Regions from separate parts of the Klebsiella sp. KE9456 genome, predicted to be linked through region 1. Evidence: riboswitches for the same ligand, from Rfam matches in the RefSeq annotation. Region 1 holds a riboswitch; the other holds the start of a gene.
The links. Region 1 has a riboswitch for cobalamin ahead of ABK821_RS01275 (cobyrinate a,c-diamide synthase). Riboswitches for the same ligand answer to the same signal wherever they lie in the genome.
Positions count from the first base shown of each region.

Region 2: linked by a shared signal. The riboswitch ahead of ABK821_RS15500 (ABC transporter substrate-binding protein) and the one ahead of ABK821_RS01275 (cobyrinate a,c-diamide synthase) in region 1 are both predicted to bind cobalamin.

Region 1 is NZ_JBDYQK010000001.1:283,440-288,417, forward strand. Features, by position in the region: gene pduF (propanediol diffusion facilitator PduF) at 380-1,180, shown strand; gene pocR (regulatory protein PocR) at 1,369-2,280, shown strand; cobalamin riboswitch at 2,579-2,881, shown strand; gene ABK821_RS01275 (cobyrinate a,c-diamide synthase) at 2,969-4,348, shown strand; gene cbiB (adenosylcobinamide-phosphate synthase CbiB) at 4,345-4,978, shown strand, end outside.
Region 2 is NZ_JBDYQK010000014.1:68,617-73,594, reverse strand. Features, by position in the region: gene ABK821_RS15505 (alpha-L-fucosidase) at 1-934, shown strand, start outside; cobalamin riboswitch at 1,764-1,982, shown strand; gene ABK821_RS15500 (ABC transporter substrate-binding protein) at 2,351-3,406, shown strand; gene ABK821_RS15495 (iron ABC transporter permease) at 3,670-4,740, shown strand; gene ABK821_RS15490 (ABC transporter ATP-binding protein) at 4,737-4,978, shown strand, end outside.

The sequences.
Region 1 (4,978 bases):
AGTGTATTTTTTATTTATTTAAATATGAATATTTCGTTTTTCATATTCCATATTTACAAATTTGTTCATGACGATTTTAATTTTGTCTGCTATGCGAGAAAGTTGATTTGTGATGCTGATTGGAAAATGGTGAGTTGATTGCAGCAATATTTTTACATGCCAATGTAAGCGGCGTTATGGCAAAAAAAATGCGTGAATCATGCGGTCCACGCTTATTTAATAGCAATAATTTGTTATTGCTGCCTGAATTTTCCGGAGGCCCTTCCAGCAGGTTGCCAATAATTTGCTGAAGGGAGTTCATATAGTGATGATGGTTGTACTCTACTGCCAGCAGGATGTTGGCTGGTCAGGACACGAACCCTGCTAAGAAGGTGTCACAATGAACGATTCATTAAAAGCGCAATGTACCGCCGAGTTTCTGGGCACCGGGCTGTTTTTGTTTTTCGGTATCGGCTGCCTGTGCGCGTTGAAGGTGGCGGGAGCAAGCCTCGGACTGTGGGAGATTTGCATTATTTGGGGGCTGGGGATCTCGCTTGCCGTGTATCTGACTTCGGGGATATCGGGCGCGCATCTCAACCCGGCTGTGACCGTCGCGTTATGGTTATTTGCCTGTTTTCCGGGACGCAAAGTGTTCCCCTATATTGTTTCACAGGTCGCGGGCGCCTTTGGCGGCGCGGTGCTGGCCTATATGCTTTACAGCACGGTGTTTACTGAGTTTGAAGCGACGCACCATATTGTACGCGGTAGCGTAGAAAGTCTACAACTGGCGAGCATTTTCAGCACGTACCCTGCGGCGTCGCTGAGCGTCTGGCATGCCGCGCTGGTTGAAGTGGTGATCACTTCTATGTTGATGGGGATGATAATGGCGCTGACCGACGACGGTAACGGCGTGCCGAAAGGGCCTCTGGCCCCCTTGCTGATCGGCATTCTGGTGGCGGTTATTGGTGCTGCCACCGGGCCGCTGACGGGATTTGCAATGAATCCTGCGCGCGATTTTGGACCGAAACTGTTTACATGGATGGCTGGTTGGGGTGATATCGCGATGACCGGTGGAAGGGATATTCCCTACTCTATTGTGCCGATTATTGCGCCATTAATCGGCGCCTGTCTGGGCGCGGCTATCTATCGTTATCTGATTGGCAATAATTTACCGTGTAATACCTGCAAATTAGAGGAGTAATGTATCCGTTGAAATAGCCGAAAATTTTCATGAACCGGTATCACGAACTGGCCAAAAACGTCTCCCACGGATGGGGGACTTTTGCTATCGTATTATTCTTTTATCGTTGCCGGTAAATGATGATGAAAGGGAAAAAATATTAAAGAAATGTTTTGTTTATAACAAAAAATTAACTGAGAGGTTTTATCATGATTTCTGCGAGTACATTGAACTCAGAACTCATTAATAAAATCGCACAGGATTTTGCCCAGGCCACGAGTCTGGCGGTTGTGGTGGTCAATATTCACGGTGATGAAATCTCTGAATTATTTAATTTTACTCCTTTCTGCCAGCTCATGCGTCAGCACCCTCAGCTCAGCGCTCGCTGTCGGATGAGCGACCGTTGCGGCGGCCTTGAGGCCTCAAAAACCGATCAGCTCTGTATCTACCGTTGTCACGCCGGGCTAACGGATTTTTCCATCCCTCTGGTGATCGCCGGGCATCTTGTGGGGTTTGTTCTGTGCGGGCAGGTTCGTTTAAGTAACGATGTTGAACTGGTCGATATTCTGAACGTGGACAACCGCTGGAAGGCCGAGCCGGAACTGGTTAAAGCATTCCGCGACGTACCGGAGATGGACTACTCAAGGGTGATTGCTTCCGCTGATTTACTGAAGCTGATTGTAGAAAACTGCCTTAAAAAACAACTTAATTTCGTGGTGATTAAAGATAATCCGCAGCAGCCTGAACCCGCGCGCGCCGGCCGGGTCGCCAGCCCTCACGACAGTAAAATGAAGAAGGCGCTGCGCTATATTGATGCTCATCTTTCAGATGAGCTGCGTCTTGAGGACGTGGCCGCTCACGTGTATCTCAGCCCCTACTACTTCAGTAAGCTGTTCAAAAAATATCAGGGGATTGGCTTTAATGCCTGGGTTAACCATCAGCGGATGGTGAGCGCCAAAGAGCTGCTGTGTCACAGCGACTGGAGTATCGCCAGCATTGCGCGGAATTTAGGTTTTTCGCAAACCAGCTATTTTTGCAAAGTTTTTCGTCAGGCCTATCAGGTGACCCCGCAGGCTTATCGCCAGCAAATTAATGCCAGATCACAAACTGAGCCATTTTAAATGGCAATATTTTGTTATTGCCGATTTTTGCTATCTCTCTGTATCTGGCTCATTATAAAATGAAAAAATCTCATTCAGAGCAATAAATTGTCATAGCGCAACAAAATAATAATGAGCGCGCGATAAGCTGCACCAGTTTTTATTTATTTGATCAGATAGAGTGTTGTCAGAGGAATTTTTTTTCGCACCATCGGTAGAGCAATCAAACTGCCGATGCAATTAAACGCGGCGGGAGCCATTCTGCTTCCGCAAGATGTTCCGGCAATGATTCGCGCGATGTTCAATCCGCCTCGAATCATGACGGATTAAACTGACAGGCGCCAGGGAAGGGGGTGGAAATCCCCCGCAGCCCCCGCTGCTGTGATGCTGACGAACCCATATATACGCTGATTCGCTCTCGTTGTAGGGAAAACGGTTAACCGTTTTGCACAGTGTTTGCCCGGTTTCATAACGGCGTGCCTCATCAATGAGGCCTGCCATGCAGAAGCCAAAGCGCATACAACGTGAAGTGTGGCAGGTATAAACCACTGATCGCGAGATTGGGAAGGATGGGAGAGGACGACGCTAAGCCAGAAGACCTGCCTGTCGGTGATAACCAACAACTTCGGTGGGAAGTGGGTTGCTCAGATGCGTACGGTCGAAAGACCGGGGATGCACGCAGCCCTACCACTTTGTACAGGATCGGGGTATGGCGGCCAGGCAACACGCATTTATTCTCGCAGGAACCAGCAGCGGATGTGGGAAAACTACGATCACGCTCGGTTTGCTCAGCCTGTTAAAGCAGCGTGGAATGCGGGTTCTGCCCTGTAAAGTCGGCCCGGATTATCTTGATACCGGCTGGCATACCGCCGTCAGCGGTATCCCTTCCCGCAATCTCGACAGCTTTATGCTCCCGGAACCGGTTCTCAACGCGTTGTTTTGTGAACAGATGCGGCAGGCGGATATTGCGGTAATCGAAGGCGTGATGGGGCTTTATGACGGCTTCGGCAGCGACCCGAACGACTGCAGTAGCGCTGCGATGGCTAAGCAGCTTGGATGCCCGGTGATTTTACTGGTCGATGGCAAAGCGGTTTCCACCTCCGTCGCTGCCACGGTGATGGGGTTTCAGCATTTTGATCCCACTCTTAATATTGCTGGCGTTATTGTCAATCGCGTCAATAGCGAAACCCATTATCAATTGCTGAAAAGCGCCATCGAGCGCTATTGCGCGCTGCCCGTTCTCGGCTATGTGCCGCGGGTGGAGGGCGTCGAACTGCCCGAACGGCATCTGGGGCTGGTCACTGCCCGCGAATCTCTGATTAATCAGCAGGCGTGGCGCGATTTTGCCGGGACGCTGGGGCGAACCCTGGACATTGAACGGCTTCTCGATCTCAGCCAGCTCTCCGCTCTACCCACCGGCGAGTGGCCGGAACTGCCGTCGCCTGAAGCCGGAACGGGCTTGACTCTGGCGCTGGCTGAGGATGAAGCCTTCAACTTTTATTACCCGGATAACCTCACGCTGCTTGAACGCTGTGGCGTCAATATTGTGCGCTTTAGTCCGCTGCACGATAGCCAGCTTCCGTCGTGCCAGATGATTTGGCTCGGCGGTGGATACCCTGAAATTCATGCCGCCGCGCTGGCGGCGAATAGACCAATGCTGGAGCAACTGCGGGCGGCGCATCGGCGCGGCGTCGCTATCTATGCTGAATGCGGCGGTCTGATGTATCTCGGCAGCACCCTTGAAGACGCCAGCGGGGAAATGTATTCAATGGTTAATCTCATTCCCGGCCATAGCAAGATGGGCAAGCGGCTTACCCGCTTTGGCTACTGCGAGGCCCGGGCAATGTGGCAAACGCTGCTGGCGGCACCCGGCGAAATCCTGCGCGGGCATGAGTTCCACTATTCGGATTTTATCCCGGAAACGCCGGCGGCGCTGGCCTGCCGCAAGGTTCGCGATGGCATGACGCTCCGGCAGTGGACAGGCGGCTGGCAGGTTGGAAACACGTTCGCCAGCTATTTGCACCTGCATTTTGCCCAGCGTCCCACCATGCTCAACCACTGGCTGGCTACCGCAAGGAGCGTTCTATGACGTTGCTGGCCTGGTGCGTTGCCTGGATCCTCGATTTTATTATCGGCGATCCGCAGAATTGGCCGCATCCGGTGCGCTGGACGGGCAACCTTATCGCCATCGTTCAGCGCGCCGTGCGCCGTTGCTGCCGTAGCGATTTTGCCTTACGTATTGGCGGCGGAGTGATGTGTCTGGTGGTGGTCGGGCTGACATGGGGTGTTTCCTGGGGGGGATTGACGCTGGCGCAGATGATCCATCCGTGGTTTGGCTGGGCGGTTGAGGTGTGGATGATTTTTACCGTGCTGGCCGGACGCTGCCTGGCGCAGTCGGCGAGGGAGGTCGAGCGCCCGTTGCGCGCGGGCGATTTGGCCGCAAGCCGTATCAAGCTTTCATGGATTGTCGGGCGCGACACCTCGCAGCTCCAGCCGCCGCAAATTAATCGCGCGGTGGTGGAGACGGTGGCGGAAAATACCGTCGACGGTATTATCGCGCCGCTTTTCTTCCTGTTGCTGGGCGGCGCGCCGCTGGCGATGGCCTATAAAGCGATCAATACCCTTGACTCAATGGTTGGTTATAAGCATGAAAAATACCGCGCCATCGGCATGGTCAGCGCCCGCCTCGATGATGTCGCAAATTTTATCCCCGCCCGAC
Region 2 (4,978 bases), on a different contig from region 1:
TCTGCTCGGCGATATCACCCGGGCCGTCCGTGACAGCGGGCTAAAAATGGGGATCTACTATTCCAGCGTTGAATGGGAAACCAACTCAAGCCATCGCCCTGAAGGCGGTTTTTTTATCCCTCAGCGCGACCGCGAAAAGTTTGGTATTGCCGAGGCGCGTTATCCGGATGAAATCCTTATTCCTCAGTTAAAAGAGCTGGTTACCAACTATCAGCCAAGCCTGATTTTCGCCGATGGCGGAGAGTGGGACTTTAGCGAAGAATATAGCCAGACTAAAGAATTCCTGTGCTGGTTGTACAACGATGCGCCGAATAAAGACGAAGTGGTAGTGAACGATCGGTTTTGTAAAGAGATGCCGGGCGAACATGGCGATTATTACAGTACTGAGTATAACGATAAAGATGGTTTCGGCAGGCTTCATCCGTGGGAGGAGAGTCGCGGTATCGGCAAATCCTACGGTTATAACCGTGCGGAACAACTGGAAGATTATTGCACATCACAGCAACTGATTCTCCAGCTCATCGGGATCGTTGCTAAAGGGGGAAACTTCCTGTTAAACGTTGGCCCCACTGCGGATGGCCGCATCCCGGTTATACAACAGGAACGGTTACGGGACATCGGTCGTTGGATGGCGGTAAACGGCGAAGCGATTTATGGCAGCGAAATGTGTACCCGCTTACAGCACGACGATGAGCACGCTTTTCTGACCTGCGCAGGCGCCCACGATTACCTGATTCTCACCCGCTGGCCTACCCACAACTTTGCTTTACGCATCCTGTCAGGAATGACGCCGGGCGCCTGTGAGTTACTGTGCCGTGGGCAGCCGATCCCAGTGCCGTTCGAGATCCTGGGGGAGCAGCTTATTCTGCATCCTCTGCCCTGGGATTTTGAGCTTGGGCTGGAATATGCCTACACGTTCAGGCTGAGCTATTAATCGACTTGCTGGCGTATATATCGCTGAGAACATTGCGGTATATACCCGGCATACTTCCCGTTATATCCGCGTTGGCCACGGCGATCCGCTTCACCCCTGAGCCCTTCGCGGCCAGCGCAAAATCAGGTTGAATGCGATTAAGCGTTCTGTTCAGCAATGTTAAAGAGACGAGGCATATAAGTGCCGTCGGGGGGATCCGGGATGGGCGGTGAAAATGCATAAGCAATGGGACGTTCCGGATAGCGGTATTTCCCGTCTGAGTTGTTATTATCTCTTTCCCCTATTCTTGTCTACTCTGAGCCTGGCGCATTATGATTCCCGTTACGCTGCGCGAGATGACGCGTATCGATATTCCTGTGGTTCAGGTATTTCTTGTTAAGGACCTGGAATTTGTTCTTCAGCGTGGGCAGGGTAATACAGCCCGCCGCTCAGGACATCTTTAATCCCGAATGTGTTTCTCAGCGCAGACCTGTCGGTTAAAGGGCAATTTTCTCCTGAGACGTTTGTCGTTCTTTGAACCCCGCCTTTAAGTTAAGCGGCTCAGTATTTCTAAATTGATCATAATCATATAATTCTCATTTATCTTTTTATTGTGATTCTCATATACCAGAGCGGTCTATTTTAACTTATTGTAAGTTATATATAAAATGATGTTTGTATGACGTTTTTATTTATTTATCATACGGTTGACCTTATTAACAATTGTCGCTAGAGTCGCTGTCGACAGCACTTCATTACATTTTTATAGCCTAAATTATTCGCGCGGCAGGGTAAGAGGATTGCGCCCAGGGAACTGACTCATGTCAGTGACTGAGGTGAGTGAATATCCGGGACACCTGCTGCCTGAAGTATGATGGATTATGTTTTGAATTGGAATATGGTGCGAATGATTCAGTTCAATGCCATAACTGCCCCCGCAACTGTAGGCGGATAGCGAATATCCTTGTGCGGTTAATTAACCGCTGGTCACTGTAAAGTATGCTTTATGGGAAGGCTGATATTCTGATTGCCGCGAGTCAGGAGACCTGCTGTCAGGTTGTACGCCATTGAGTGGACGGGATGGTCCATGGGATGAATTATTTGACATAAACTGTGATGAATTTATGTATACGATATTTGGCGAAATAAAGCTTATTCCCCTAAATAATTCGAGTTGCATGACAAACGGTTAACCGTTTTGAACGGCGCTTGCGTTGGCCCCGTAGAGGTGAAGCCGCAGGCGTGAATCACGCGGCAAGTGAGCGCAGTCAACATACAGGCAACTTGAACTATAACGGGTATATTTGCATCTTTTACATAATATCATTCAAAAGCGTTCACGACTCAATGTCATCTATTTTCATGTCTCCTCCCGCTATATGGAATGAAATAACCATGACCAGAGGTTAACCTTCTGGCATCGACGGGACGATGATAATGCACGCTAATTCTACCTCTTTTACTTCGAAAAAAACGCTTCTGGCAATGACGGGCGCCGCGGTTCTGTTTCTGAATGCCGGTTTCGCCAGCGCGGCAAAAACCGAATATCCTCTGACGATTAAAAACTGCGGTCGCGAGCTTACCTTCAATCAGGCGCCAACGCGCGTGGCAACGGTCGGTCAGAACAGCACTGAAATTCTTTATTCACTGGGTCTGGCCGACCGCGTGGTCGGAACCTCGCTCTGGTTTGGCCCGGTACCGGATGCGTATAAAGCGGCAAATGAGAAAATTGCCGTTATTGCACAAAACATTCCCAGTTTTGAAGGGATCATTGCGAAAAAGCCGGATCTGGTTGCCAGCCAGTTTGAGTGGCAAATCGGCCCTGCGGGGACGGTGGCGTCTTACGAGCAGTTTAGTGAACTGAAAGTGCCTGTTTATACCGCGCCAGCCGACTGCGCAAAAGATAACGAAGATGGCGGCGACGGTGTACGTAAGAGCATGTTTGATATCGCAATGGTGTACCAGGAAATCGCCGATCTGGCGAAAATCTTCGACGTTCAGGATAAAGGCGATGCGCTGATTGCCAGCCTTAAGGCGCGGGAAGCGGCAGCCAAAAATAAAATTTCCGCAATGGATAAAAACGTTTCCGTCGTTTTCTGGTTCTCCAGTGCCGACCTGCAGCTCGATCCTTACGTTGCCGGGAAGTTTGGTCCGGCCGCATGGATCGCGAAAACGCTGGGCGTGAAAAACGTGATTGATTCCGCTGAAGAGTGGCCCACGGTAGGCTGGGAAACTATCGCTAAAGCCAATCCTTCCGTCATTGTGCTCGGTGAAATGAGCCGTCGCCGCTTCCCCGCTGATGACTGGAAAGTCAAAATGGAATATCTGAAATCTGACCCCGTCACCAGCCTGCTTCCCGCGGTGAAGGAAAACCATCTGCCGGTCATTGATGTACAAACCATGAACGCCGGGATTAGAACCATTGATGGGGTGGAAAAACTGGCTGACGCCCTGGTTGAGTACGGCTTAGCGCATCCGCAGGCCGCTCATTAAGCGACGTTTTACCCCTGGTCTTGCCTTACTGCCCGGTTAACGGCGCAAATTGTCGCAGCCAGTCTGGATACGGACAGAGCGGAACATCCGGCACGTACAGGCAGTACGCGCCGATGATTCCCGACGCTCCCCCTGCGGGTCGTCCTGGAGGGCACTGCATTTGGCGTTATCGCTGTCGAAGACCAAACGGGCAAATAACATCGCCTGATGGGCCAGGCAGGCCCCGGGTCATCGCGTATTTCAGGTAATCAGGAATGCAGATAATGATCAGTGATTCTCGCAGGACGCGCCGTGCTATCGGTCAACTTGCGGTGAGAGTCGGTGGACACACCCTTTGGGTCAGCGTGCTCATGTGCTGCGTCCTGCTGGCAGGGATTTCTATTGGCGAAACCTTTATTCCCTGGGGGCACGTACTCAGCACGCTGGCAAATCGTCTGTTTGATGCCCGCTATCCTGTCGATGCGCTGGATGCGGGAATTATCTGGAACTACCGCCTGACGCGCGCGCTGGTCTCTGCCAGTTGTGGCGCCTGCCTGGCCATATCCGGGGTTGTGCTTCAGTCGTTGCTGCGCAATGCGCTTGCCGAACCTTATCTGCTGGGTATTTCCGCGGGCGCCTCTACTGGCGCGGTGCTGATTGCGCTCACCGGGCTTGGCGCCGGGATCGTCAGCATGTCCCTGGGGGCTTTCATTGGCGCACTGACCGCATTTCTGTTCGTTGCGCTGCTGGCGATGGCCGCTGGTGGCAGACAGGGCGGTGGCGTCACAACCAAAATTATTCTGGCCGGGATCGCCAGTTCGCAGCTTTTCAATGCGATGACTTCACTGATTATCACCCGCTCGGCAAACGCCGAGCAGGCCCGCGGCATCATGTTCTGGTTACTGGGTAATCTCAGCGGCGTGCGCTGGCCTGATGTCGTCCTGGCGGTGCCCACTGCGCTGATCGGCATTGTGCTGTGCTTTTTTTATGCTCGTCATCTTGATGCCTTCTCTTTTGGCGCGGAATCCGCCGCATCGCTGGGAATTCCGGTAAAACGTACCCGCGCGGTGCTGATCGCCGCCGTCACCGGCATGACGGCAATTATGGTCTCTATTGTCGGCGCGATTGGCTTTGTTGGCCTGGTGATCCCTCATGCCGCCCGTCTGCTGGTTGGCAATCAGCACCATCGGCTGCTGCCGGTCAGCGCGCTGACCGGCGCCATTTTCCTTGTCATCGCCGACGTTATTTCCCGCACCTTATTGCCAGGCCAGGTGCTACCAATAGGCGTGATCACCGCGCTGGTTGGTGCGCCAGCGTTTTCACTCATCCTGATAAGAGGAGGCCGGGCCAAATGACGCTGAACGCGGTAATCCCTTTTGAGACCTCTGCTGATGCGGTTATCGAAGCGCGCAATCTGCGCTGGCAGGTGAAAGGCAAGATGATTGTTGATGATGTCTCGCTCAGCGTCACGCCAGGCGAGTTTGTCGGTATCATCGGCCCCAACGGTTCGGGTAAAACGTCCCTCATTTCACTGCTGGCAGGGTTGCTGAAGCCCACTTCCGGCCAGATTGCTCTGCAGCAAAAGGCACTGCA